2 regions of the Streptomyces collinus genome follow, and region 2 is predicted to be linked to the other one. Evidence: riboswitches for the same ligand, from Rfam matches in the RefSeq annotation. Region 2 holds a riboswitch; the other holds the start of a gene.
What was found. Region 2 has a riboswitch for thiamine pyrophosphate ahead of thiO (glycine oxidase ThiO). Riboswitches for the same ligand answer to the same signal wherever they lie in the genome.
Positions count from the first base shown of each region.

Region 1: another riboswitch for thiamine pyrophosphate. It lies ahead of RFN52_RS29110 (thiamine ABC transporter substrate-binding protein); the one in region 2 lies ahead of thiO (glycine oxidase ThiO).

Region 1 covers NZ_CP133771.1:6,347,715-6,361,836, forward strand. The annotation lists gene RFN52_RS29100 (hypothetical protein) at 1-61, opposite strand, end outside; partial or broken gene RFN52_RS40250 (DUF6414 family protein) at 91-657, opposite strand; gene rlmN (dual-specificity RNA methyltransferase RlmN) at 1,016-2,122, shown strand; TPP riboswitch at 2,147-2,253, shown strand; gene RFN52_RS29110 (thiamine ABC transporter substrate-binding protein) at 2,378-3,415, shown strand; gene RFN52_RS29115 (ABC transporter permease) at 3,391-5,055, shown strand; gene RFN52_RS29120 (ABC transporter ATP-binding protein) at 5,055-6,074, shown strand; gene RFN52_RS29125 (maleylpyruvate isomerase family mycothiol-dependent enzyme) at 6,099-6,893, shown strand; gene RFN52_RS29130 (LAETG motif-containing sortase-dependent surface protein) at 6,955-7,644, opposite strand; gene RFN52_RS29135 (LOG family protein) at 7,791-8,912, opposite strand; gene RFN52_RS29140 (VOC family protein) at 8,937-9,344, opposite strand; gene RFN52_RS29145 (hypothetical protein) at 9,473-11,110, opposite strand; gene RFN52_RS29150 (ABC transporter ATP-binding protein) at 11,092-11,841, opposite strand; gene RFN52_RS29155 (aspartate aminotransferase family protein) at 12,048-13,415, opposite strand; gene RFN52_RS29160 (Lrp/AsnC family transcriptional regulator) at 13,429-13,968, opposite strand.
Region 2 covers NZ_CP133771.1:2,334,117-2,348,238, reverse strand. The annotation lists gene pknB (Stk1 family PASTA domain-containing Ser/Thr kinase) at 1-547, opposite strand, end outside; gene RFN52_RS10545 (thiazole synthase) at 641-1,438, opposite strand; gene thiS (sulfur carrier protein ThiS) at 1,441-1,641, opposite strand; gene thiO (glycine oxidase ThiO) at 1,638-2,810, opposite strand; TPP riboswitch at 2,808-2,919, opposite strand; gene RFN52_RS10530 (avidin-fold protein) at 2,972-3,322, shown strand; gene RFN52_RS10525 (NAD(P)/FAD-dependent oxidoreductase) at 3,355-4,596, shown strand; gene RFN52_RS10520 (Rv2175c family DNA-binding protein) at 4,707-5,072, shown strand; gene thiE (thiamine phosphate synthase) at 5,432-6,091, shown strand; gene metF (methylenetetrahydrofolate reductase [NAD(P)H]) at 6,213-7,136, shown strand; gene RFN52_RS10505 (SCO2102 family sporulation regulator) at 7,193-8,140, shown strand; gene RFN52_RS10500 (phytoene desaturase family protein) at 8,197-9,687, opposite strand; gene RFN52_RS10495 (TetR/AcrR family transcriptional regulator) at 10,185-10,814, opposite strand; gene RFN52_RS10490 (YhgE/Pip domain-containing protein) at 10,886-12,970, opposite strand; gene RFN52_RS10485 (ATP-binding cassette domain-containing protein) at 12,942-13,799, opposite strand; gene RFN52_RS10480 (SAV_6107 family HEPN domain-containing protein) at 13,968-14,122, shown strand, end outside.

The DNA.
Region 1 (14,122 bases), 4.0 Mb from region 2:
TCCCCGAATCAACCGGGGAGAGGTTGATATGTAGTCCAGGCGCAAAGATTCCTCTGGCCATGCGGATAATCGAGCGGAGAGAATTGCCGTCTAACCGCCAGGGCCTTGGAAGTCTACGATGGCGTCTTCTAGCTGTCGTTCCGGCTGCACCTGGCCAGGCCTGGGTCGAGGCCCCTGGTGTCCCGACTTCCCCTTACCTTGCGGAGTCTTCTTAGGTGCATCCGCGAGGTCGCCCCCGATGCCCTGTAGCCCGAGGGCGACCGAAGCATACGCTGAGAAAACGCTAGCAGCGTACCGAGTGTCAAAGAGTGACCCCATTGCTGTGATGCGCACGAGTGAACCGGGCGGTGCGATTCGCTCCAAGTCCCCTGAATCCCACTGGGAAGGATCTGCTGCCTCCTCTGAAATATCTCGGAGCAGGCCTTCCGACTCCAACGCCGATTCCAATGTGGGGAAGATGGCGTCGCCGAGAGATTTTTGCGTGTAGCGCTCATTTCCGGCGACTTACAAGTGCTGAGCAACGCTCCTCGGGCCTATCGTGTATCGCTTTTTCTGACTGCTTGTTTCTCGTTCCTCTTCCGGCACTCCGCCGTCGAGCTGAGCGAGCATGGCCCGGACCTTATCGGTGTCTACGTACAAGAATTCGCGCAGAATCAAGCGGCACTCCCTCGCCGATAGCGGACTCAGATCCTATCTGCGGCTTGCTGACGTTGTGGCTTGTTTGCGAATATGGCACCAAGTGCCTATGCGCTGTCGGCGCCGGTCATGCCATATCCAGCGGTCAACCATGGCGTGGGCCGCCAGTCGCAGGGGTGACTCACCGCTGCCGCAACGAACCACGTATCCCGCCTCACGCCGCCAGGCTTACAAGGCAGCGATCGCGACCGCCGAGCCCCCTGGGTCGTCGCTGGGCCGTGCGAGGCCGACCAACGACGACAGACGGCGATCACGGGTGACCGTCCCCACCCAGCTCTGGCCTGGGCCCGCCGAGTTGATCTGCGACACTGGGAGGGTTATGCCGAAGCCCGGAGAACTCACTTTCGTCGCCCCCCGCGGAGCCAAGAAGCCGCCGCGGCATCTTGCCGATCTCACTCCTGCCGAGCGCAAGGAGGCCGTTGCCGCTGTCGGGGAGAAGCCGTTTCGTGCCAAGCAGCTCTCGCAGCACTACTTCGCGCGGTACGCGCATGATCCGGAGCAGTGGACCGATATTCCGGCCGGTGCCCGGGGGCGGCTGCAGGAGGCGCTGCTGCCCGAGCTGATGACCGTCGTGCGGCATCTGTCGACCGACCAGGGCACCACCCGCAAGACGCTGTGGCGGCTGTTCGACGGGACGCTCGTCGAGTCCGTCCTGATGCGCTACCCGGACCGGGTGACCATGTGCATCAGCTCCCAGGCCGGGTGCGGGATGAACTGCCCGTTCTGTGCGACCGGGCAGGCGGGGCTCGACCGGAATCTGTCCACCGCCGAGATCGTCCACCAGATCGTGGACGGGATGCGGGCCCTGCGCGACGGGGAGGTCCCTGGCGGGCCCGCGCGGCTCAGCAACATCGTCTTCATGGGCATGGGCGAGCCGCTCGCCAACTACAACCGGGTCATCGGATCCATCCGCCGGCTCACCGACCCCGAACCCGACGGCCTCGGCCTGTCCCAGCGCGGCATCACCGTCTCCACCGTCGGTCTCGTCCCGGCCATCCACCGGTTCGCCGACGAGGGCTTCAAGTGCCGCCTCGCCATCTCGCTGCACGCCCCCGACGACGAGCTGCGCGACACCCTCGTGCCGGTGAACACCCGCTGGAAGGTCCGGGAGGTGCTGGACGCCGGCTTCGAGTACAGCGCCAAGTCCGGGCGCCGGCTGTCCATCGAGTACGCGCTGATCCGGGACATCAACGACCAGGCGTGGCGGGGCGACCGGCTCGGGCGGCTGCTCAAGGGCAAGCCCGTGCACGTGAACCTGATCCCGCTGAACCCGACGCCCGGTTCCAAGTGGACCGCCTCCCGGCCCGAGGACGAGAAGGCGTTCGTGGAGGCGATCGCCGCTCATGGTGTGCCGGTGACGATCCGGGACACCCGTGGTCAGGAGATCGACGGGGCGTGTGGTCAGCTCGCGGCCACCGAACGGTAGTCTGACCGCCGTAAGAACATCTGCATATTCCGACAGGGGAGCGCCACAGCGCTGAGAGTGCGGCACACGGCCGCAGACCCTCCGAACCTGGCCCAGGTCATTCTGGGTAGGGAGATCGGTCATCACTCGAGCTGTTGCGCCCTGCCCGGGACCCCGGAAGTCCCGGGCGGGGCCGCGTCTTCTCCTGGTCACTCCAGGAGGAATCCAGTGGGCAACAACACCAAGCGGCTGACGGCGGCGGTCGTCGGTCTCGGCATGGCCGGCACGCTCGCCGCGTGCGGGTCGTCCGACGGCGGCCAGGGGTCCGGCGACTCCAAGACCGTGACGCTCGTCAGCCACGACTCGTGGGCCGCGTCCAAGGACGTCATCGCGGCCTTCGAGAAGCAGTCCGGGTACAAGGTCCGGGTCCTCAAGGACGGCGACGCCGGGCAGGCCGTGAACAAGGCCATCCTGACCAAGGACAACCCGCAGGGCGACGTCTTCTTCGGCGTCGACAACACCCTGCTGTCCCGCGCCCTCGACAACGACCTGTTCCAGTCGTACGAGGCGAAGGGGTCCGAGCGGATCAAGGCCGATTACCGGGTCGACCGGGACGAGCACCGCGTCACCCCCATCGACACCGGCGACATCTGCGTCAACTACGACAAGAAGTACTTCGCCGACCACAAGCTGGAGCCGCCGAAGAGCTTCGACGACCTGGTCGAGCCCCAGTACAAGAACCTGCTGGTGACCGAGAACGCCTCCGCCTCCTCGCCCGGCCTCGGCTTCCTGCTCGGCACGGCCGCGCAGTACGGCGACGACGGCTGGGAGGGCTACTGGAAGAAGCTCAAGGCCAACGGCGTGAAGGTCGTCGACGGCTGGGAGCAGGCCTACAACGAGGAGTTCTCCGGCTCGGCCGGCGGGAAGAAGGCCAAGGGCGACCGGCCGCTCGTCGTGTCGTACGCCTCCTCGCCGCCCGCCGAGGTCGTCTTCGCAGACCCGAGGCCGAGCACCGCCCCGACCGGGGTCGCCGAGGGCACCTGCTTCCGGCAGGTCGAGTACGCGGGGCTGCTCAGCAACGCCAAGAACACCAAGGGCGGCAAGGCCCTCCTCGACTTCCTCATCAGCGAGAGGTTCCAGGAGGACATGCCGATGAACATGTTCGTGTACCCGGTGCGCGAGGGCGCCCAGGTGCCGCCGGAGTTCGTGAAGTACGGGCCGCAGGCGAAGGACCCGGAGACCATGGCCCCGGCGAAGATCGCTGACCACCGTGACCAGTGGGTCAAGTCGTGGACCTCACTCGTACTGAAGTAGTCGCGCGCAAGCGGGGCGCGGCGGCGCGGTTCGCTCTGCTGGCCGCGCCCGTCGCGTTCTTCGCGGTCTTCTTCGCCTACCCCGTCGCCGCGATCGTCGCGCGCGGTCTGAAGACCGACGGGACCTGGCACCTCGGGCGGATCGGGGAGGTGCTGGCGCAGTCCGACGTCCGGCACGTGCTGTGGTTCACCACCTGGCAGGCGCTGGTCTCCACCGCGCTCACGCTGATCGTCGCGCTTCCCGGCGCGTATGTCTTCGCGCGTTTCGACTTCCCGGGCAAGCACGTCCTGCGGGCGGTCGTGACCGTGCCGTTCGTGCTGCCGACGGTCGTCGTCGGTACGGCCTTTCTGGCGCTGGTCGGGCGGGGCGGGCTGCTCGACGACCTGTGGGGCGTACGCCTGGACACCACTGTGTGGGCGATCCTGCTCGCGCACGTCTTCTTCAACTATGCCGTCGTCGTCCGGACGGTCGGCGGGCTCTGGGCGCAGCTCGACCCGCGGCAGGAGGAGGCCGCACGGATGCTCGGGGCGTCCCAGCTGAAGGCATGGCGGCAGGTGACGCTCCCCGCCCTCGCCCCGGCCGTGGCCGCCGCGGCGCTCATGGTCTTCCTGTTCACCTTCACCTCCTTCGGTGTCGTGCAGATCCTCGGCGGGCCCACCTTCTCCACCCTGGAGGTGGAGATCTACCGGCAGACGTCCGAGATCTTCGACCTGTCCACCGCGGCCGTGCTGACGCTGATCCAGTTCGCCGCGGTCGGGGCGATCCTCGCCCTGCACGCCTGGACCGTGCGGCGGCGGGAGACCGCGCTGCGGCTGGTGGACGCGTCCGTGACCGCGCGCCGGCCGCGTGGCGCGGGGCAGTGGGCGCTGCTGGGCGGGGTGCTCGTCACCGTCGCCGTGCTGCTCGTGCTGCCGCCGGCCGTGCTGGTGCAGCGGTCCCTGGGCGCGCCGGGCTTCGGCTACTACCGGGCACTGACCAGCGAGGACGGCGGAGTCTTCCTGGTCCCGCCGATCGAGGCGATCGGCAACTCCCTGTCGTACGCCGTCGCCGCCACGCTCATCGCCGTGGTGATCGGCGGGCTCGCCGCGGCCGCGCTCACCCGCCGGGACGCCGGGCGGTTCGTGCGCGGCTTCGACGCGCTGCTGATGCTGCCGCTCGGCGTGTCCGCTGTGACCGTCGGCTTCGGGTTTCTGATCTCCCTCGACGAGCCGCCGCTGGATCTGCGGTCCTCCTGGATCCTCGTGCCGCTCGCGCAGGCCCTGGTGGGTGTGCCGTTCGTCGTGCGGACCATGCTGCCCGTGCTGCGGGCCGTGGACGTCCGGTTGCGGGAGGCGGCCTCGGTGCTGGGGGCCTCGCCCTGGCGGGTGTGGCGGGAGGTGGACCTGCCGATGGTGCGGCGGGCGCTGCTGATCGCGGCCGGGTTCGCCTTCGCCGTGTCCCTCGGGGAGTTCGGCGCGACGGTGTTCATCGCACGGCCCGACAACCCGACGCTGCCGGTGGCCGTGGCCCGGCTGCTGGGGCGGCCCGGTGACCTCAACTACGGCCAGGCGATGGCCCTTTCGACGATTCTGATGGTGGTGTGCGCCGTGGCCCTGCTGGTGCTGGAGAGGCTTCGCACGGACCGGACGGGGGAGTTCTGATGCTGCTGGCTCTGCACGCCGCGACGGTCCGCTTCGGCGGGCGGGCGGTGCTGGACGCCGTCGATCTGGAGGTCGCCGAGCACGAGATCGTGTGTGTGCTCGGGCCCAGCGGCAGCGGCAAGTCGACCCTGCTGCGGGCGGTGGCCGGGCTACAGCCCCTGGACTCCGGGCAGGTGGTGCTCGACGGACGCGACCAGGCGGGCGTGCCCGCGCACAGGCGCGGTGTCGGGCTGATGTTCCAGGACCACCAGCTGTTCCCGCAGCGGGACGTGGCCGGGAACGTCGCCTTCGGGCTGCGGATGCACGGCGGGCCGAAGCGGCAACAGGCCGAGCGGGTAGGGGAGTTGCTGGACCTGGTGGGGCTGCCGGGCGCGGGCCGCCGGGCCGTCGCGATGCTGTCCGGCGGGGAGCAGCAGCGGGTGGCACTGGCCCGGGCCCTCGCGCCGAGCCCGCGGCTGCTGATGCTGGACGAGCCGCTCGGACAGCTCGACCGGTCGCTGCGGGAGCGGCTGGTCGTCGAACTGAGGGAGCTGTTCGGCCGGTTGGGCACGACCGTGCTCGCCGTGACCCACGACCAGGGGGAGGCCTTCGCGCTGGCCGACCGGGTCGTGGTGATGCGGGATGGGCGGATCGCCCAGTCCGGTACGCCTCTTGAGGTGTGGCAGCGGCCCGCCGACGCGTTCGTCGCCCGCTTCCTCGGGTTCGAGAACGTGGTCGAGGCGACGGTCGGGGCGGAGGCCGCGGACACGCCCTGGGGCAAGGTGCCGGTGCCGGAGGGCGCCCCGCAGGGCACCCGGACCCTGCTGGTGCGGCCGGCCGGGGTGCACCTGGTGCCCGCGGACTCGGGCCTGCGCTGCACGGTGGCCGCGCGTACCTTCCGGGGCACGCATGTCGCCGTGCGCCTCCAGCCCGAGGGCGCACCGCGCCTGGAGGCGGCGTGCGCGCTGCGGGCGGCACCGGAGGTCGGGGACGAGGTGGGCGTGGAGTTCGACGCGGCGGAAATCGTGGTGCTCGGCTGATCGTCCCCGCCTAGGGTGCGAGGCATGACGCCACTCGCGCACGACCGCTACTGCGACGAAATCGCCCATCAGATCGCCCTGTTGCGGCAGGTGGTGACCTCCGGGGCAGACCTGTCCGGCACCGTGCCCACCTGCCCCGACTGGTCGCTGGAGGAACTCGTCCGGCACACGGGCGGCGCGCTGCGCTGGGCGGAGCTGATGGTGCGGACCCGGGCCGCGGAGGAGGTGCCCGAGGAGCAGGTGCCCGGCGTGGCCGGTCCCGAGGCCGTCGGTGACGCCGCCGCACTGGACGCCTGGCTGGCGGAGACGGGCGAGCAGATCGTCGCCACGCTCCGGGAGGCCGGACCGGACGCGAAGGTGTGGGGCTGGGCCGGGATACAGAGCTCCGGGTTCTGGGCCCGCAGGATGACGCACGAGATCACCGTGCACCGCGCCGACGCCGCCCTCGCCGCCGGGCTGCCCTACGACGTCGCGCCCGAGGTCGCCGCCGACACGATCGACGAATGGCTCCAGATCGTGGAGCACGTGCAGCGGACGGAGCCGCGGGACGTGGTGAGGGAGCTGGTCGGCCCGGGCAGCAGCATCCATCTGCACGCCACCGACACCGGGCCGGACCTGAACGCCGAGTGGGTCGTCGAGCTCACCGAGGACGGTGTCCGCTGGCGCCGGGGCCACGAGAAGGCCACGGTCGCGCTGCGCGGGCCGCTCACCTTCGTGCTGCTCGCGTTCTACCGCCGGCTGCCGCTCGACGCCAAGGAGCTGGAGGTCCTGGGCGAGCGGGAGTTGCTGGAGTTCTGGCTGGAGCGGGCCACCTTCTGAGACGGGACGTGGCCCGCCCCCGGTCGGGGGACGGGCCACATCAATGGGTGTGCCGCGGGCGTCAGCTGTCGCTGTTCGCCCCGCGACGGCGCATGCCGAAGAACACCGCACCGCCACCGACGACGACCAGGGCCGCCGCGATGCCGGCGATGATGCCGGTGTTGGAGTCGGCACCGGTCTCAGCGAGGTTGGAGTCACCGGCCGGGGCGGGCACGTTGCCCGCGGGGGAACTGCTCTGGCTTTCCGACGGCTCCGGAGCCGGGCTCTCGCTCTCCTCGGCGGGCTTGGAGGGGGAGGCCGACGGGGTCGGCGTCGCCGGGGGAGTCGAAGCCGGGGGCTCCTCCTCCTTCTGGCAGGCCGTGGCCGGGGTGACGAGGTTCGGCTTGATGTCCTCGTCGACGTAACGAGCGGCCTTGACGTGGACGCGGTACTCGGCGTTCGGCTGCCAGGCCTCGGCGAAGGTGATGGTGGTGCCTTCGCGCGAGCCCTTGACCACCTGCGTACCGACCTTCTTCGCGTCGGCGCCGTTGTTCTGCAGGTACACGGTGACCGTGGCCGGGATGCCGGCGGGGTCGACGTCGGTGACGGTGATGACGCCCTTGTCACCGTCGCACTTCGCCTCGGCGGAGAACTCGCTGATGTCGCAGGCGAGCGCGTTGCCGGCGGTGCCGAGCGCGAGCGCGGCCGAGGCGGAGACGACACCGAGGACGCGCACGGCACGTGCGCGGCGGGATACGGACAGAACTGCCACGTTTGTCCTTTACAGGATTGCTAAAGCGGGGGGCTGAGGCAGTGTTGACTGGACATCAGCACTACCGGGAGGCTCTCAGGTCTATAAGCGTCGCATAAGTAGTGTCAACGCATATGCAGGCTGCAAGCACTTGCTTTGCCGTCTTATTAACCGCCGAGACGTTTCAACGCCTCCGGCGCCTCCTCGATCCGGTCCACCAGCGCGATCCGCGCCTCCATCGAGCGGCCCTGGGCCAGCGACCGGAGCAGCGGCCACGCGGGCAGCTTCTCCGTCCAGTGCACGCGGTTCACCAGCACCATCGGCGTCGGCTCGCCGCGCGACTCGTAGTAGTTGGGCGTCGCGTTGTCGAAGATCTCCTGCAGCGTCCCCGCGGCGCCCGGCAGGAAGACCACACCCGCGTTGGACCGGGCCAGCAGGCCGTCCTCGCGGGTGGCGTTGGCGAAGTACTTGGCGATGTGGGAGGCGAAGGCGTTCGGCGGCTCGTGGCCGTAGAACCAGGTCGGGATGCCCACCGAGCGGCCGCCCTGCGGCCAGCGCGTGCGTATCTCGAAGGCCGCCGAGGCCCACTGGGTGATCGACGGAGTGAAGTGCGGTGCCTTGCCCAGGAGTTCGAGCGACTCGGTGAGCATCTCGTCGTCGAAGGGGGCCGCGTACGCGCCGAGGTTCGCCGCCTCCATCGCGCCCGGGCCGCCACCGGTGGCGATGGTGAAGCCGGCGCGGGCCAGCTCCCGGCCGAGGCGTGCAGCGCCCGCGTACTCCTCGGTGCCGCGGGCCATCGCGTGTCCGCCCATGACGCCCACGACCCGGGCGCCGGACAGGAGTTCGTCGAGCGCGTCCGAGACGGAGTCGTCGTGGACCGAGCGCAGCATCGACGCGTAGATGTCGCGGTCCGCCTTGGTGCGCTGGAACCAGGCGTAGGCGAGGGCGTCGGGCGTGGCCTCGTAGCCGTCGGCCAGCGACGCGAAGAGTTCGTCCGGGGAGTAGACCAGGCCGCGGTAGGGGTCGAACGGCAGGCCCGGGACCGGCGGGAAGACCAGGGCGCCGTCGGCTCGGACCTTCGCGTCCGCGTCCTCGCGCATGGCGCAGCCGAGGAAGACCGCGCCCGCGGTGTCCGTGGTGAGCAGCTCGCGCGTACGGTCCGTCAGGTCGACGGCCTGGACGCGGTGTCCGGCGAGGGTGCCGCGCGCCGAGACGGTGGCGTCGAACTCCTCGAGGGTCTCTATCTCACGGTCGTCGTGGTGGGCCGCATGGGCGGGCATCGTCTGCACTCGCCCATGCTGGCACAGCCGCCGTCAGCCCTGGACGGCCGCCGGGTCCATCCACACGACCTCGAAGGTGTGGCCGTCCACGTCGTCGAAGGCGCGGCCGTACATGAAGCCGTGGTCCTGCGTCTCGCCCGAGACGGAACCGCCCGCCGCGACCGCCTTCTCGACCAGCTCGTCGACCTTCTCGCGGCTCTCGGCGCTCAGCGCGATCAGCACCTCGCTGGTCTTCGTCGAGTCCACGATGTCCTTCTTCGTGAACTGCGAGTACTTCTCCTTGGTGTGCACCATCACCACGATGGTCTCGCTGATCACGACCGAGGCGGTCGTGTCGTCGCTGAACTGCTCGTTGATCGTGAAGCCCAGCTCCGTGAAGAACTTCTTCGAGGCGCCGAGGTCGCCGGTGCACAGGTTCACGAAGATCATCTGCTGGTACATGCGAGGTCTCTCCCATCAAGTCCGTGTCGTTACGCGGGGATAGACCGGGCGCCGGCCCGGAACTCATCGCCGTGCGGAGATTTTTTCGTACGAGTTTTCCTGCGGGCTTCCGGCGATCGCGGCGGGACTCAGCGCGCCAGGGGGAGCGCCGCCAGTTTCGCGACCGTCAGGGTGAGCGGACCGAACACGGCGAGCAGCGCGACGGCGCGGAGGGCGGCGGCGCTGCGCAGCGCCGTAGCGGGAGCGCCGAGCCGCATCAGTGCGGCGGTGGTGTCGGCGCGGGCCTGCCGGGCCTCGACGGCCGCCGTGAGGAGCGTCGCCGTGGTGCACCCGGTCACGAGCAGCACGCCGAGGGTGGTGAGCGGGCCGAGCGAGAGCCCGTCCGGGGCGTGCAGCAGCGCCATGGCCCAGGCGGCGGACAGCACCGCGCAGACGACGCCCAGGGGGCGCCCGATGCGGACGGCCTCCGCCATGAGGATGCGGCCGGCCAGCAGCCGCAGGGCACCGGGGCGGGCCGACTGGAGCAGCCGTCCGCACAGATGGGTCAGGCCCGGACCGGCCAGGGCCAGGCCGACGGCGCACAGCGCCCAGCCCGCCAGCACGCCCGGGGAGGCGCCGGAGAAGGAGAGGTCGGGGGGTGTCGGAGCGGTACGGCTCGTGTAGCTCACCACGGCGAGGCCCGCGGCCAGCACGGTGATGCCCCACGGCAGACCGGAGGGGGCGGCGACGGTGTCCGGCAGGGCCGCGTCGGAGGCCTCGTCGGGAACGTCGGGCGCCGCGGGAACCGGGTGCCGGGCCAGGGCCCCGGCGGGGCTGATGGCTCCGGCCGCGTCCGGCGCCGCCGCGTGCGCGCTGAGCCGCTGGGCGGGATCGCCGGCCGGGCCCCGTGCGCCGGCCGCTCCCGGTGCGGCCGGGAGCGGCGCCGCGGGCGGAGCGCCCTCCGCGCCCGGGTCCATGGCGCTCGGGTCCACGGCGCCCGGGTCCATGGCGCCCAGGTCCACCGCGGGCGGTCGAGCGGGGTCCGCGACCGCGTTCACCGTTGCGCCGGGGCCAGCGGCCGGGGCCGGGGCCGACCCGCCGGTCCGGGCCGCGGGCGGCCCGCTCTTCGCGGCGGGCTCGGCGGTACGGCCGTCCGTGGGCCGGACGATCTGCCGTCCGAACCAGCCGTACGCCCCGAAGGTCTCGCGGGTGCTGGTGCGCCGGCAGGCGCCGAAGCGGCCGTACGTCCGGGCCGCCCGGGGCGCTGCGGGCCCCGCCTCGCGCGGTCGCAGGGCCAGGGCCACCGCCACCGACGCGCCGACGGGCACGAGCGCCAGCAGGGTCAGGGCGCCCGGCAGGGGCAGGGGCCGGCCCGCGGCGAGGGAGTCGGCGGCGGCGCCGTCGAAGGGCATGCCCGTCAGGTCGCCCCGCAGGTGCAGGAAGACGAGCAGGGCCAGCATCGATCCCAGCGTGCAGGACAGGGCCGTCGTCGTCGCCGAGACGGCCATCATGCGGACCGGTCCGAGGCCGATGGCCGCGAGGCCGGAGCGGGGCTTGGTGCCGGGGTCGGTACGGGCCACCGCGAGCGCGAAGTACACCGTGGCGGCCAGCGGGGCCGCGCACCAGGCCAGCCGCAGCGCGGCGGCGCCGGGGGAGCCGGGGTGGCCCAGCGCGTAGCCCAGGGCGCACAGCAGCAGGAAGCCCGTGCCCGCCGAGGCCGCCGTGACCATCAGGCGGCGCAGCTGGACGGCGGGGTGGGCGCCGCGGGTCAGACGGAGAGCGAGCACGCCGCCCGGCCTTCCGGCTCGCGTGGCTCGGCGACCGGCGGCAGGTGCACCGTCTGCACGCGCCGCCCGTCCAGCAGGGACACCGTGCGGTCGGCGAGGGCCGCGGTCTCCGCGTCATGGGTGGCCAGGACGACGGTGATGCGGTGGGAGCGGGCCGCAGTGGTGAGGGTGCGCAGCACCTGGGCGCGGTCGGCGCGGTGCAGGGGCGCCGTGGGCTCGTCGGCGAACAGCACCGACGGCGCGGGGGCCAGGGCGCGGGCGATGCAGACCCGCTGCCGCTCGGCCTGCACCAGTTGGTGCGGCCGTTTGCGGGCGCTGTCGCCGATGTCCAGACGCTCCAGCCACTCCAGGGCCGCGGTCTTGGCGCGCCGCCTGCTCGTGCCGCGCAGCATCAGCGGCAGGGCCGTGTTCTCCCAGACGTTGAGCTCCGGCACCAGGGAGGGGGCCGGGTCGATCCAGCCGAACCGGTCGCGGCGCAGCCGCTCGCGGGTGAGGGGGCCCATGGTGTGCACGGGCACGCTGTTGAACCAGACCTCGCCGCGCCGGACGGGCACCAGACCGGACAGGCACCGCAGCAGGGTCGTCTTGCCGCTGCCGCGCGGTCCGCCGATGGCGAGGATCTCGCCCTCGCGCACGCCGAGCGAGACGCCGCAGAGCGCGGGCGTGCCGTCGTCGTGCTGGAAGTGCAGGGTGTGTGCCCAGAGCACGTCGTTGTCCGGCGGGGCCTCCATGCGCGTACACCTCGGTTCAGATCCGTAGTTCCCGTGCCATCCCCCGTGCGGGGGAACGAAGGTAGGGCCGATCGGTCACTTCGCACGCTAGGCAGAGGGCGGCGGGACGCCGGACAGCACGCGGCCCCGGGCCGCCGTTTCTCACTCGAACGGGCGGCACCGGGGCCGGTGTTGATCATCCAGGCAGACGATCTGAGCGACGGGCGTCAGAGCTTCGTCCATGCCTCCGTGAGGGTGGCGCGCAGGATCTGCTCGATCTCGTCGAACGTCGACTGGTCGGATATCAGCGGCGGGGCGAGCTGGACGACCGGGTCGCCGCGGTCGTCGGCGCGGCAGTACAGGCCGTTGTCGTACAGCGCCTTGGAGAGGAAGCCGTACAGGACGCGCTCGGTCTCCTCGTCGTTGAAGGACTCCTTGGTGTTCTTGTCCTTCACCAGCTCGATGCCGTAGAAGAAGCCGTTGCCGCGGACGTCACCGACGATCGGCAGGTCGTGGAGCTTCTCCAGGGTGGCGCGGAAGTTGCCCTCGTTGTCCAGGACGTGCTGGTTGAGGTTCTCGCGCTCGAACAGGTCGAGGTTGGCCAGGCCCACGGCCGCGGAGACCGGGTGACCGCCGAAGGTGTAGCCGTGCAGGAAGGTGTTGTCGCCCTTGTAGAACGGCTCGGCCAGGCGGTCGGAGATGATGCACGCGCCGATCGGGGAGTACCCCGAGGTCATGCCCTTGGCGCAGGTGATCATGTCCGGCACGTAGTCGAACTTGTCGCAGGCGAAGTAGGTGCCCAGACGGCCGAAGGCGCAGATGACCTCGTCCGAGACGAGCAGCACGTCGTACCGGTCGCAGATCTCGCGGACGCGCTGGAAGTAGCCGGGCGGGGGCGGGAAGCAGCCGCCCGCGTTCTGCACCGGCTCCAGGAAGACCGCGGCGACGGTGTCCGGGCCCTCGAAGAGGATCTGCTGCTCGATCTGGTCGGCGGCCCAGCGGCCGTAGGCCTCGGGGTCGTCGCCGTGGATCGGGGCGCGGTAGATGTTGGTGTTCGGGACCTTGTGGGCGCCCGGGACCAGCGGCTCGAAGGGGGCCTTCAGGGCCGGCAGACCGGTGATGGACAGGGCGCCCTGCGGGGTGCCGTGGTAGGCGACCGCACGGGAGATGACCTTGTGCTTGGTGGGCTTGCCGGTCAGCTTGAAGTACTGCTTGGCGAGCTTCCAGGCGGTCTCCACCGCCTCACCGCCGCCGGTGGTGAAGAAGACCTTGTTCAGGTCGCCCGGCGCGTGCCCGGCGAGGCGCTCGGCGAGCTCGACGGCCTTGGGGTGGGCGTAGGACCACACCGGGAAGAACGCCAGCTCCTGCGCCTGCTTGAAGGCGGTCTCGGCGAGCTCGACCCGGCCGTGCCCGGCCTGCACCACGAAGAGGCCGGCGAGGCCGTCCAGGTAGCGCTTGCCCTTGTCGTCGTAGATGTACGTGCCCTCGCCCCGGACGATGGTGGGGACGGGGGCCTTCTCGTACGACGACATGCGCGTGAAGTGCATCCACAGGTGGTCGTACGCGGACTGGGAGAGGTCCTTGCTCACGGCTATCGGGTCCTCACGGTTATCGGGTTCCCCACATGTAGGTCTGCTTCTTGAGCTTGAGGTAGACGAAGCTCTCGGTGGAGCGCACTCCGGGCACGGCCCGTATGCGTTTGTTGATGACCTCCAGGAGGTGGTCGTCGTCCTCGCAGACGATCTCCACCATCAGGTCGAAGGAGCCTGCGGTCATCACCACGTACTCGCATTCGGACATGGCCGACAGCGCGTCCGCGACCGCTTCCACGTCGCCCTCGACGTTGACGCCGACCATCGCCTGTCTGCGGAAGCCCACGGTGAGCGGGTCCGTGACGGCGACGATCTGCATCACGCCCTGGTCGAGCAGCTTCTGGACGCGCTGGCGCACGGCCGCCTCCGACAGGCCCACGGCCTTGCCGATGGCGGCGTACGGCCGGCGGCCGTCCTCCTGGAGCTGCTCGATGATGGCGAGGGAGACGGCGTCCAGCTGCGGCGAGCTGCCGTTCCTGGACTCGCGGGAGGGCTCGCGGGACTCCCGCGAGCCCTTCTGTTCTGCGCTTCGACTGGCCACGAGGTCACTGTGCACGAGGTCTCGACACTTCCGCAAGCCTAGAGCGATGAAATCCGTTGTTTGAGTCCCCCACTCCTGCGGATTCCGCACGATCGAAGGGAGTAGGGGTGTTGAAAACGTGGGTCGGCCGACTAGGGTGGGTGTCTCAAGTACTGGACATCCGAACTGG
Region 2 (14,122 bases):
GGTACGAGACCGTGCCGAGGACGGTGCCGGTGGTGTTCGTCACCGTGTCCACGGCCCGGACCAGACCGAAGTCGGCGACCTTGACCCGGCCGTCGTCCCCTATGAGGACGTTCTCGGGCTTCATGTCGCGGTGCACGAACCCGGCGCGGTGGGCGGCGCCCAGAGCGGCCAGCACCGGCTCCAGGATGTCCAGGGCGGCGCGCGGCTGCAGGGCACCGCGCTCGCGCAGCACGTCACGCAGCGTGCAGCCCGCCACGTACTCCATCGCCAGGTACACGTACGAGCCGTCGGTGCCCTGGTCGAAGACCTGCACCACGTTCGGATGGGCCAGCCGGGCCACCGACTTCGCCTCGCGGATGAACCGCTCGACGAACGAGGCGTCGACCGCGAGCGCGGGGTGCATCACCTTGAGCGCGAGGACCCGGTCGAGCCGGGTGTCCACGGCCCGGTAGACCGTGGCCATCCCGCCGACCGCGATCCGCGCGTCGATGCGATACCGGCCGTCGAGCACCTGCCCGACCAAGGGGTCCTGAAGGGTCGTGTCCACGCAGGCGAGTGTACGAGCCGCCACCGACAGCTCTCCCGCCCCGCCCGATTTCGGGGCGGGACTGCAGCCGACCTGTGACGTGTGGACAAGTCCCTACTGGAAAGCGGGCCGTTCCGGGTCCAGGGCGGCCCTGCCCTCCGTCGGCGACGACGCCTCCGCGAAATGCCGCCGGGGGATCCGCCCGGCCCGGTACGCCAGCCGCCCCGCCTCCACCGCGTGCCGCATGGCGTCGGCCATCAGTACGGGTTCCTGGGCCCGCGTCACCGCCGAGGCGAGCATCACACCCGCGCACCCCAGCTCCATCGCCAGCGCAGCGTCCGAGGCCGTACCCGCGCCCGCGTCCAGGATCACCGGCACGCGCGCGTGCTCCACGATCAGCTGGAAGTTGTGCGGGTTGCGGATCCCGAGACCGGAGCCGATCGGCGAGCCCAGCGGCATGATCGCCGCACAGCCAGCGTCCTCCAGCTTCCGGGCGAGCACCGGGTCGTCGTTGGTGTACGGCAGCACCGTGAACCCGTCGTCGACCAGCGTCTCGGCCGCCTCCAGCGTCTCGATCGGGTCCGGCAGCAGCGTGCGCTCGTCGGCGATGACCTCCAGTTTGACCAGGTCGGTGCCGAGGGCCTCGCGCGCGAGGCGGGCCGTGAGGACGGCCTCGCCGGCGGTGAAGCAGCCCGCCGTGTTGGGCAGCACCCGGATGCCGAGCCTGTCCAGGACGGACAGCACCGAACCGTGCACCGAGGCGTTCACCCGGCGCATCGCGACGGTCGTCAGCTCCGTCCCCGAGGCGACGAGCGACCGCTCCAGCACATCCAGGCTCGGCGCCCCGCCCGTGCCCATGATCAGACGGGACGTGAACGACGTACCACCGAGGACGAACGGATCGTCGGCCATGGTCAGCCTCCTTGGACGGCCGTGAGGACTTCCACCCGGTCTCCCTCGGAGAGCGGCGTGGCGGGCCACTGCCTGCGCGGGACGACGGTCTCGTTGAGGGCGGCGGCCACGCCCGAGGGCGAGGCGGTGAGCGACCTCACGACGCTGTCCAGAGCGGTGCCGGGCCGGACGTCCCGGGGCTCGCCGTTGACGGAGATGTTCATGCGGGCTGCTCCGTGAGTGCGGTGGCGGGACTGAAACGCTTCGGCGTGAAGGCGCGCGCCTCCTCGGGGAGTTCGCCCGTCGCCAGGACGTGCGCCATGGCGTCGCCGGTCACGGGTGTGAGCAGGACGCCGTTGCGGTAGTGCCCGGTGGCCAGCAGCAGGCCCTCCAGGCCGGTGGGTCCGAGCAGCGGGGCGTTGTCGGGGGAGCCGGGCCGCAGCCCGGCCCGGGTCTCGGTGAGCGGCAGTTCGGTGATGCCAGGGACCAGCTCGTGCGCGTCGCGCAGCAGCTCGTACACGCCGCCCGCGGTCACGGTGGTGTCCCAGCCCAGCTCCTCGCTGGTCGCCCCGACGACGAGTTCGCCGCTCTCGCGCGGCACCAGGTAGACGTGACTGCCGCGCACCACCGCGCGCACGGTCCGGCTCAGGAACGGCCCGTGCCGCAGCGGCATCGTCAGCCGCAGGACCTGCCCCTTCACCGGCCGCACCGGAGGCAGCACGTCCTCCGGAACCCCGGCGAGCCGCCCGCTGAGGCTGCCCCCGGCGAGCACCACCTGCCCGGCGGCTGCCTCGGTCCCGTCGGCCAGCACGGCACCCGCGGCCCGGTCCCGTACGACGGTCAGCCGCTCGGCCCACGTCCGGTGGACGACCACGCCCGCCCGCTCACAGGCGGCGACCAGGGCACCGGCCAGCCGCCGGGGGTCGATCTGGTGGTCGCCGTCGACCCGCAGCCCGCCGCGCACGCCCGGCGCGAGCATCGGCTCCAGACGCCGGCACTCGCGCCCGGACAGCCACTGCGACTCCAGGCCCGACTGCTGCTGCAAGGCGTGCAGTTCGCGCAGGTGGGCCCGGTCGTCGGCGTCGAGGGCGACAGCGAGCGTGCCGCAGCGGCGGTAGCCGAGGTCCTGGCCGGTCAGCTCGGTGAGCTCGGCGGCGAAGTCCGGGTAGCGCCGGGCGGAGGCGAGGTTCAGGCCGAGCAGGGTCTGCTCGCCGTAGTGCAGTTCCGTGACGGCGGCCAGCATGCCGGCCGCGACCTGTGCGGCCCCGCCGCCCGGCTCGGGGTCGACGACGGCCGTGGCGAACCCGCGCTGCGCGGCCCGCCAGGCCGTGACCAGGCCGATGATCCCGCCCCCGATGACGAGGACGTCCGACGATGTGGACGTAGGCGACATGGGCGTCCAGCCCCTCCCTTCGCCGGCATGACCCGGATCAGGTTCGTACGGTCGGAGGCCGCCAGCCTCCCTCTCAGCCCGGTGCGTCCGGGCTCCCGCGAGTGCTTTACGTTGGCCACCCTAGCCCGATGCCCCGTGCCGCAGTAAGGGAGCCTCCGTCCATGTCCCGGTCCCTCGACGGTCTCGTCCTCGCCCCGGTCGCCGACCAGGCACCGGGCCAGGTGGGCACCCGCACCCGCTTCACGTACCACGAGCGGCAGGGCGAGATCTGGGCCGAGTACGCGGGCGGCGACGTCGTACGCGGCCATCTCGTGGGTACCCGGGAAGGTGACCGGCTGGACTTCCGGTACGTCCAGCTCAAGCGGGACGGGACCACTTCCTCGGGGCACTGCGTGTCGGCGGTCGTGGAGCTGCCCGACGGGCGGGTGCGGCTGGAGGAGACCTGGGAGTGGGAGTCCCAGCAGGGCAGCGGCACGAGCGTTGTGGAGCAGGTCACGGAGCATGAGGACTGACTGACAATTCGTCAGGTGTCTATGGTGATCAGGTGAGCGAGCAGACGCAGGAACCAGGTTCGTCCGCGCCGCGGCGCGTCGTCGTGGCGGGTGCGGGCATGGCCGGGGTGCAGACCGCCGTCGCCCTGCGCGAGCGGGGCTTCACCGGTGACGTGATCCTGCTCGGCGCCGAGCCCCACCAGCCCTATGACCGGCCCCCGTTGTCCAAGGCCGTCCTGCTCGGCAAGTCCGAGGGTTCCGCCTTCGACGTCGACTTCGAAGCCCTCGGCGTCGAACTGCGGCTCGGCTGCGAGGTGCTGGGCCTGCGCCCCGCCGACCATGAACTGGACACCGAGGACGGACCCGTGCCGTACGACGTCCTGGTCGTCGCGACCGGCGCCGAACCGGTCCGGCTGCCCGGCGCGGAGGGCGTGCCCGGCGTGCATCTGCTGCGCACCCTGGACGACGCCGAGCGGCTGCGGCCGGTCCTGGCCCGGCGGCACGACATCGTGGTCGTCGGCGCGGGCTGGATCGGCGCCGAGTTCGCCACGGCCGCCCGCGAGGCGGGCTGCGCGGTGACCGTCGTGGAAGCCGCGGAACGGCCGCTCGCCGGAGCACTGCCCGCCGAGGTCGCCGCCCCGATGACCGGCTGGTACGCCGACGCCGGGGTGACCCTGCGGACGCACGCGCGCGTGGAGCGCGTCGAGCCGGGCGCGGTACTCCTCGACGACGGCTCGCGGCTGCCCGCGGGCGCCGTGGTCGTCGGCATCGGCGCCCGCCCCGCGACGGCGTGGCTGGCCGGTTCCGGGATCGAGCTCGGCTCGCACGGAGAGATCGTGGCCGACGAGCATCTGCGCACGTCCGTGCCGGACGTGTACGCCGTCGGCGACTGCGCCTCCTTCCCCTCGGGGCGCTACGGCGAGCGCCTGCTGGTCCACCACTGGGACAACGCCCTCCAGGGGCCGCGCACGGTCGCCGTGAACATCGTCGGCCGGGCCACGGGGGAGACGCCGGCGGTGTACGACCCGGTGCCGTACTTCTGGTCCGAGCAGTTCGGGCGGTTCGTCCAGTACGCCGGGCACCACGCGGCGGCGGACACGATCCTGTGGCGGGGCGACCCCGCCGGACCGGCCTGGACGGTCTGCTGGCTGCGCGGCGAGCGGCTGGTCGCGCTGCTGGCGGTGGGCCGGCCCCGGGACCTGGCGCAGGGCCGCCGCCTGATCGAGTCGGGCACCGCGATGAATCCGGTGCTGCTGGCGGATCCGGCCAGGCCCATGAAGGCGGCGAAGGCCTGACATCCGGCGCCCTCGCAGGCCGCCCGGACGGCCCTGCCGGGCCCGGCGCGTCCGCCCGCGTGGACCGTGCCGACTTCCGACTGTCAGTGGCAGATGGCAGGCTGGTTTCCGTGACCGAGATTGACGCAAAGATCGATGCTCTCGTCCCCGCCTGGCTCACCCTCCCCGACATCGCCGAACAGTTCGGCGTCGAGGTGACGCGTGTGCGGCAGCTGGTCAAGGAAGGCCAGCTCATCGCCGTACGCCGCGGTGAGAACCGCGCGCTGCACGTTCCCGCCGCCTTCATCGACGGGGACAAGGTCGTCAAGGGCCTGTCCGGGACCTTGACGCTCCTGCGGGACGACGGCTTCACGGACGAAGAGATGCTGGAGTGGCTCTTCACCCCGGACCCCAGCCTGCCCGGCACCCCCGCGCAGGCGCTCAGTGAGAATCGCGGCACGGAGGTGAAGCGCCGCGCCCAGGCGCTCGCGGTCTGACCCGGCCTCGACCGGACAGCCGTCCGGCGCCGTGCGAGCGGGGCCGGACCTGAACAACCGCCCGAAGGGGCCGTGACCCGAGGGGCCACGGCCCGGGGGTGGCCCGTGCCCGTCCGGGCCGGTGGGCGTCCCCGCGGGAGCAGCGGGACGGCCACCGGGGTCGTGGCGGCACCCGCGGGCAGGCGTAGGGTGCCCGAGGCGTTCGCAGCGGGACACGGCGCTCCCGCGCCGCTCGCCGCCGGTCCCCGCGCGGGCGCTCCCGCGCGCCGCCGACGCACGGACGGGCTCACAAGCCCGCACGCCGCCGACGCACGGACCGGCCCACCGGCCCGCCCGCCACGACACCCAGGGGGACATGCATGACCGGCACCGCCGCCGCCACCGCCCGGGCCCAGCTCGCCGACGCCCGGGTCTACCTCTGCACCGACGCGCGCAAGCGGCAGGGCGACCTCGGCGCGTTCCTCGACGCCGTACTGTCCGGCGGGGTCGACATCGTGCAGTTGCGGGACAAGGGCATGGAGGCCGGCGAGGAGCTGGAGCACCTGGCTCTCTTCGCCGACGCCTGCGCCCGGCACGGCAAGCTGCTCGCGGTCAACGACCGGGCGGACGTCGCGCACGCCGCCGGCGCCGACGTGCTGCACCTCGGCCAGGGCGACCTCCCCGTTCCCGCGGCCCGCGCGCTCCTCGGCGACGACGTCCTGATCGGCCGCTCCACCCACGCCGAGTCCGAGGCCGCCGCGGCCGCCGTCCAGCCGGGCGTGGACTACTTCTGCACCGGCCCCTGCTGGCCGACCCCCACCAAGCCGGGCCGTCACGCGCCCGGCCTGGACCTCGTCCGGTACACCGCCGCTCTCGGCACCGACCGCCCCTGGTTCGCCATCGGCGGCATCGACCTCGGCAACCTCGACCAGGTCCTCGAAGCGGGCGCCCGGCGCGTCGTGGTCGTACGGGCGATCACCGAGGCCGACGACCCGGGGGCCGCGGCGGCCGTGTTCGCGAAGCGGCTGCGGGAGGTCTAGGGCCTGTCCGAACGGCAGGCCCGGCCGAGACGGTTGTCCAAGGGGTGGACAACAAGGGGACAATCCGGGCAAATCCCGGCCCATGGTTGGGGGACCGACCTCCCCTGGCTAACCTGCCGGTATGGCCCTCGGCACCGCATCCATCAGGTCGGACCACGCCCGCACCGTCCGCGACATGCTCGCGGCCGGCAAGACGACGTACTCGTTCGAGTTCTACGCCCCCAAGACCCCGAAGGGCGAGCGGAACCTGTGGAACGCGCTGCGCCGGGTCGAGGCGGTGGCGCCCGACTTCGTCTCCGTGACCTACGGCGCGGGCGGTTCCACCCGCGCGGGCACGGTCAAGGCGACCGAGGCGATCGCCTCCGACACCACCCTCACCCCGATCGCCCACCTCACCGCGGTCGACCACTCGGTGGCCGACCTGCGCAACATCATCGGCCAGTACGCCGACGCCGGGATCCGCAACATGCTCGCCCTGCGCGGCGACCCGCCCGGCGACCCCATGGGCGACTGGGTGCCGCACCCCCGCGGTCTCGCCTACGCCGCCGAACTCGTGGAGCTGATCAAGGCGTCCGGCGACTTCTGCGTGGGCGTCGCCGCCTTCCCGGCGATGCACCCGCGCTCCGCCGACTGGGACACCGACGTCCGCCACTTCGTCGACAAGTGCCGGGCGGGCGCGGACTACGCCATCACGCAGATGTTCTTCCAGCCGGAGGACTACCTCCGGCTGCGCGACCGGGTCTCGGCCGCAGGCTGCGACACCCCGATCATCCCCGAGATCATGCCGATCGCGAGCGTGAAGACCCTGGAGCGGATCGGGTCCCTCACCAACGCCGCGTTCCCGGCCGCCCTGAAAGAGCGGATCCTCACAGCAAAAGACGATCCGGCCGCTGTACGCTCCATTGGTATCGAATTCGCCACGGAGTTCTGTGCGCAGCTGCTCGCCGAGGGGGTGCCCGGCTTGCACTTCATCACGCTCAACAACTCCACCGCGACACTGGAAATCTACGAAAACCTTGGCCTGCACCATCCATCGCAGGCCTAGACCGTTCGCATCGGTATACGACACACTGCGTAGCGGCCACTGGGAGAGGGGCGTACATGGGCTGGGCGGTCCTCTACATCGCGTTCGGCATCGTCGCGCTGTGGCTGCTGGGCGAGGTGCTGCTGCAGTACAAGGCGCGGCTGCGCTGGCGGCTGCTGGCCTTCGCCGGGTTCCTCGGTGTCGTCGTCGGTGTTCTGATCCCGTCGGTCGTCGTGATCGGCCTCGGCGCGGCCGCCTTCGCCGTCGGGCAGACCTACGTCACCCTGTCGTTCCGCAGCGGCTTCGCGGCCGGCTGGGCGATGAACGCGCCCGCGCTGGGCGGCAGCAAGCGCCGCCGCGGTGAGCGCGGCCGCCAGGAACCGACCCTGGAGGTCTCCGGCCTGGAGGCCGAGGGCGGCTACGACGACGAGGCCGGCGCCTACCGCCGCGACACCGCCGCCTACGGCCAGGACGACGACTACGACCGCGACGACGTCTTCACCCCCGCCCGCCCCGCTCACCAGCCGACGGCCGCCGAGACCACGGCCGTCTACGAGCCGCAGCCCATGCCGGAGGACACCGGCTCCTACGGCACCTACGACAGCGGGTACCAGGCCACGGGACAGCAGGCCCACGACCAGTACGCCGCCCAGGCCGCCGACCAGTCCTACGCCTACGACTACTCCGGCTACGGCCAGCAGCAGGGCTACGACGCCACCGGCCAGCAGCAGTACGCCGCCTATTCAGACCCGTACATCGGTTCGTCGAACTACGGCCAGGGCACGTACGACGGCACCTACGGCGACCAGCAGTACTACGGCCAGCAGCAGGGCTACGACGCCACCGGCCAGCAGCAGTACGCCGGCACCTACGGCGGCGAGACCCCGCCCGGCGGGGTGTGGGTCCCGCAGCAGCGCAACACCGACGAGTACGGGCAGGAGCTGCCGCCGGAGCAGCCGTACCCGTACCAGGGTGGCGGGCAGCAGCCGCAGGGCAACGGCTTCGACGAGCAGTACCGTTTCTGAGGCGCAGGTCGCGCCGAGGCGTCTTCCGGGGCTTCGGTCCCGCCGGGGCGTCGCGTTCACTGCGAGCCGCGGAACTCCGGCCCCTCCACGATCAGCCCCGCGACCAGCGCGCCCGACATGCCCGCGTGCGGCAGTCCGCCGCCGGGGTGCGCCCAGCCGCCCACGGTGAACAGGCCGGGCACCCGTGTGCCGTTGGACGGATGCAGCAGCTGCCCGCCGGCCGCCGCCAGGGCCGGCACCGGCACCGCCCCGCCCTCCGCACCCGTCTCGTCCGCGGTGTCGGCCGGGGTGCGTGTCTCATGCCAGAGGAGGCGGTCGCGCAGACCGGGTACGGCCCGTTCGGCGGCGGTGATCATGTGGTCCACGAGGTCGCCGTGAGGTGGGCCGGGCCGCGCGGGCACCGCCGTCGTGACGGTGACCGCCTCGTGGTCCGCCGGAGCCGGGCGGGGGTCGTCGGGCCGTAGCACCGTGACCGTCGGACGGCGATTCCCGGCAGCCGTGCCGAACAGGGCCTCCAGCTCGGCCTCGCGGTCCGGGGTGTGCACCACCGTGCGGTGTGCCGTGCCCGCGGGGCGGGGGCCGCGCAGGGCGAGCAGGAGCGTCAGCCGGCCGGCCGCGGCGCCCTGCGGCGGAACCTCGCTCTCATCCCGCAGGAGGGTGCCGGCCGTCATCCGGGCCAGGACGCCGGGCGCGACGCCGGCGACCACGAAGTCCGCCTCCGCGACCGACCCGTCGGCGAGCTCCACCCCGGACGCCCGGCCGTCCTTCTCCAGCACGCCGGTGACCTCGGCGCCGAAGTGGAACTCGACCCTGCGGGCCAGACACCGCTCGTACACCGCCCGCGCCAGCTCGCGCAGGCCGCCGCGCACGTACCAGGTGCCGAAGGCGTGCTCCATGTACGGCAGAACGGCCGCGCTCGCCGGGGCGGCCCGGGGGTCCAGGCCGTATCCGAGGGCGTGGCTCTCCAGGAGTGCCGCGAGCCGGGGGTCGCGCAGCTCCCAGGCGCCGACCTCGGCGAGGGTGCCGGCCCGGCGGGTGCGCAGCAGCCGCTTGTGCGGCACCGACGGGTAGGGCTCGCGCTCGGCCAGCACCTGCCAGTTCGGCCAGAGGGGCTCCTCCAGCAGCGGCCGGCGGGTCCGGTCCCAGGCCTCGCGGGCCCTGACCAGGAAGTCGCCCCAGCGCTTCCCGGCGCCCGCGCCGAGCCCCTCGTCCAGGGCGGCGACGACGCCCGCGCGCGAGGCGTTCGGCAGCGACACCGCCGTGCCGTCCGCGAACACGTGCCGGGACGACGGATCGACCTGGACCAGCTCGACGCAGGACTCCAGCGGCTCCTTGCCGGTCTTGACGAACAGGTCGCGATAGACGGCCGGCAGCGGCAGCAGGGCGGGGCCGGTGTCGAAGGAGAAGCCGTCGCGCTCGAAGCGGCGCAGCGCTCCGCCGTAGGTGTCCGTCCGCTCGTACACCGCCACCCGGTGGCCCGCGACGGCCAGCCGGGCGGCAGCCGTCAGCGCGCCCATCCCGGCGCCGATCACCGCAATCCGTGCCATGCGGCGACTTTATCGGCCTCCACCGACAGCCTCCGCCGACGGCCCCCTGCCGCTACCTCCCGACGGCCCCTGCCGGTGGCCTCCGAGTACGGGCGCGGAGGTGATCGTGACCAGGCGGCGGCACAGCGCTGTGGTGCCGCGTGCGCAGGACTGAGTATCCGTACCTAGCCGGGGAGTTGAGTACGCGCGCGGATGGGGGACGACCTGCGCGGACGGGAGAGTGGAGACACGGAAAGGGGCACGGCTCCGGCACCGGCGACACGGGGCGCCGGAACGGAGCCGGCCCACGATCCGCTCCTTCCGCCGGCGGTGTCGGCGGGAGCGAGGCACGGGGGAGAACCGGGGGATAACCGGGGGACGACCGCAACGGGGGTCCTGCGGGGGGAACGTACGGGGGAGCAGGAAACGGGGGAGCACGGAAGGCGCCGGTTCGAGGTGGCCCGCGGGGGACGCGGCCACAGCGGACCGGCGCCTTCGCACGCTCGCCGCAGGCGGGGTCAGCGGCAGCCGCTGACCCGCCCCTGGAGCAGCCGCGACAGGGCCGCGTGGACGTCGTCCAGGGAACGCTCCGGCTGGAACGACTTCCAGTCGAGCGCGGCGACCAGGACCATGCCGACCAGTGCCGCCGCCGTCAGCGGCACGTCGATCTCCTCGCTGAACTCGCCGTTGCCGACACCCTCGCGCAGGACGTCCTCCACGACCGCGACGGCCTGCTGCCGGACCACCATCAGCGTGGACTGCCACGCCCGGTTGGTGCGCCACAACTCGGCCACGTACAGCTGGGTGAAGGCCGGGTAGCGGTCGATGAAGACCAGCCCCGCGCGGATCATCGCGTCCAGGGCGTCGACCTTGCTGCCGCCCTCCCGCGCGGTCCGCTCGGCCGCTTCCCGCAGGGAGGCGGTCAGCAGACCCACTCCGTGCCGCAGCAGTTCCTCGAAGAGGACGGACTTGCTCGCGAAGTTGTAGTAGACCGTGCCCTTCGCGACCCCGGCACGCTCGGCGATCTCGTCCACGGTCGTGGCGGAGAACCCCTGCTCGGCGATGAGCGTGACGGCCGCCTCGTAGAGCTTCTGCCGGGTGGCCTCGCGGCGCGTGCTGCCGCCCGACGCGGCACTGCTGCTTTCCATGGCCCTGATTGTCACAGGAACCTTTCCGGGGGACGTGACGGCGGGGGCGCCGGCGGGCGCGGCGGCGGGGCTCACAGGCTCAGTTCCGGGTGCAGCCGGTCCAGCGTCCACACCTGGCGCCGCCGGGCCGCCACGGCGGTCAGCGCGAGGGCGCCCGCGGTGAACGCCGTCAGCACCACGCACCCGTGCCACACCGGTTCGAGACCACCGCCCGTGATGAGCCGCCTCAGGGCCTCGACGACGTAGCTCATCGGCAGGAACGGGTGGAGCGCGTTGAAGAACCCGGGGCTGGTCTGCACGGGGTACGTGCCGCCCGCCGAGGTCAGCTGGAGCATCAGCAGCGCGAGGACCAGGATCCGGCCCGCAGCCCCGAAGCGCGCGTTCAGCCACTGCACGATCGCCGCGAAGCACGCCGTCACCAGGAACAGGAAGCCCACCGTCCCGGCAGCCCGTGCCATCTCCAGGCCGACCGCCCAGTGCAGCACCGACATCAGCGCCACCGTCTGCAGCACCCCGATCGCCACCACCGGCAGCCAGCCCGCCAGCGCGATCCGCCACGCCGGCGCGCCCGCCGCCAAGGCCCGCCGGTTCATGGGCGCGATCAGCATGTACGCCACCATCGCGCCCACCCACAGGGACAGCGGGATGAAGTACGGCGCGAACCCGGTGCCGTAGTTGGGCGCCTTGTGCAGGTCCTGGGATGCGAGCCGGACGGGGTCGGCCATGACCTCGGTGCGCCGGTCGCGGTCCTGCTCGTCGTAGTCGGGGATCTTCTCCGCCCCGTCGTGCAGGCCGCCGGCGAGCTTCCCGGAACCTCCGACGAGCTTGTAGATGCCGCCGTTGAGGTCGTCGGCGCCCGTCTTCAGCTTGCCGACGCCCTTGTCCAGGCCGACGGCACCGGTCTTGGCCGTGCCGATGCCCTTGTGCAGCTTCTTCGCCCCGGCGGCGACCTCGGCCGCCCCGTCGTTGAGCTTGTTGATCTTCTTGACGGCGTCGGTGAGGTCCTCGGAGAGGTGCGGGGCACGGTTCGCGAGGGCCTGCGACTGCTTCTGGAGGGTGGCGAGGTTCTTGTCGAGCTTGTCCAGGTCGCCGTCCTGGTTTGCGATCACTGTGTTGACGTCGTCCGCGATGGTGGTGACGTCGGCGGCGGCGTCCTTGGCCTTCTTCAGGTCGGAGCAGGCCGCGTCGGGCAGGACGGGGTCGTCGCAGCGCCGGGCGTAGACGTCGTTCAGCGTGCCGGATGCCGCGCGGGCGCCCTTGGCGGCGGTCGGAGCCGTCTTCACCAGGGTGTCCAGGTGCTTGCGGGTCACCCTGGAGGAGTCGGCGACCAGCTGCGCGGTGTCGCCGATGGTCTTCTCGTTGCCCTTCAGGAAGGGGCCGACCTTGTCGGCGGTGCCGTTGACCCGGTCGGCGAGCTTCTGCGTGCCCGCGGCGACCTGCTTCGCGCCGTCCGCCACGTCGCCCGCGCCGGTGTGGAGCTTCGTCAGGCCCGTGGAGAGTTTGCCGCTGCCGGTCTTGGCCTTCCTCAGGCCGTCGGCGAGGTCCTTGGAGCCCTTCTCGGCCTTGCCGATGCCGCCCTTGAGCCGGTCGGCGCCCTCTGCCGCCTTCACGGTCTTGCCGTGGATGTCGGAGAACGACACGAAGATCTTGTCCAGGAACGACCGGGACGTCTTCGTGGACGCCGCCTGCCGCACCTCGCTGAAGACCGTCCGGGAGATCTGCCCGACGATGTAGTTGTTCGCGTCGTTCGTGCGCACCTGGAGGGCGCCGGTCTCCGGGCTGTTCCCGGAGCTGGAGGCGATCCGCTCGCTGAAGTCGGCGGGCAGGGTGAGCGACAGGTAGTAGCTGCCGTCCTCGACGCCCCTGCGGGCCTCGGCGGCACTCACCTCCTGCCAGTCGAAGGTCTTGCTGTCGTGCAGGCCCTTCGTGATGTCGTCGCCCGCCGTGATCTTCTTCCCGTCGGCGGTCGCCCCCCTGTCGTCGTTCACCAACGCCACCGGGATCTTGTCCAGACGGCCGTACGGGTCCCAGAACGACCACAGGTACAGCGCGCCGTACAGCAGTGGCAGCACCAGCAGCGCGACCAGAGCGGCGCGCGGCAGCTTCCCCCGCCCGAAGCGGCGCAGCTCAAGCGCGGCCAGTCTCGGCGAGCGCATCGGCCTTCTCCTCTCCCTGGTCGGCCTGGTCGGCCTGGTCGGTCTGGTCGGTCCGGTCGGCCTGGTCGGTCTGATCGGTCCGGTCGGTTCCCCGATCGGTCCGGCCGTCCTCGGGGGCCGGTTCCTCGGGGTTCTCGGCGGTGGAGAGCTTGACGGCGCCCTCGGGGGCCTCGCTGCACACGGCCACGACCGTCGTCCCGGCATCGGCCAGGGACCTGAGCAGCGCCCAGGCCTCCTCCCGCTCACCGTCCGCGAGCTTGAGGTCGGTGTCGTCGATGCCGAGCAGCCGCGGCCCGCCGACCAGGGCGAGCGCCACCGACAGCCGCAGCGCCTCCAGGCGCTCCAGGTCCCGTACGGCCGTGCGCGGCCCCTTGGGCAGGGCCTCCAGGTCGAGACCGGCGGCTTCGAGGGCGGCGTCGACGCGCTGCCCGGCCTCCGCCGCCCGCTCGCTGCGGGGCCGCAGCAGGCCGCGCAGTGACGCGCCGAACCGCTGCTGGAGCAGCGCCCGCTCCCGCAGGTGCTCACCGACGGTCAGCGCCGGATCGAGGTCGGTGACCCCCGGGACGTGCGCCAGCGCGCTGACGCCGCGCACCGCCGCCATCTGCTTCGGCAGCCTCGCGTCGCCCACCGAAGCGGTGCCCTCCGAGATCTTCATCCGCCCCGTCAGCGCGAGCAGCAGGCACGTGCGGCCGGACCCGGACGGGCCCTCGACCGCGACGAGCGCCCCCGGCCCGGCGTCGACGGAGATCCCGCGGACCGCCCACCCCCGTGGCCCCTTGATCCCGAGGCCGTCGGCGACGATCCGCACCCCTCCCGCGTGTTCCCCCACGAGTCTCCCCTGAATTTGAACTGACTGGTCAGTGCAAAAACTACTCCGAACCTACGAGCGAGGCAAAACAGCAGGTCAGAACGGATTGTCAGTGCCATACCTCACGATGGGTCACATACGGCACTCCGTGACCGGACGTGCCGTCACACAGACGACAGGAGGTTCGTCATGGCCAGCTATAACGCAGCAGCCGCCCGTCGGCGCCGCGCCACCGGCCCTGCCCCCTCACTGACCGGCCCCGCGAGCGACGTGCACCCCGTGCTGCGCCGGGCCACGGCCCCGCCCGCCGCCCTCGACCTGCTCGCCCAGGCCCGCGCGAGCCT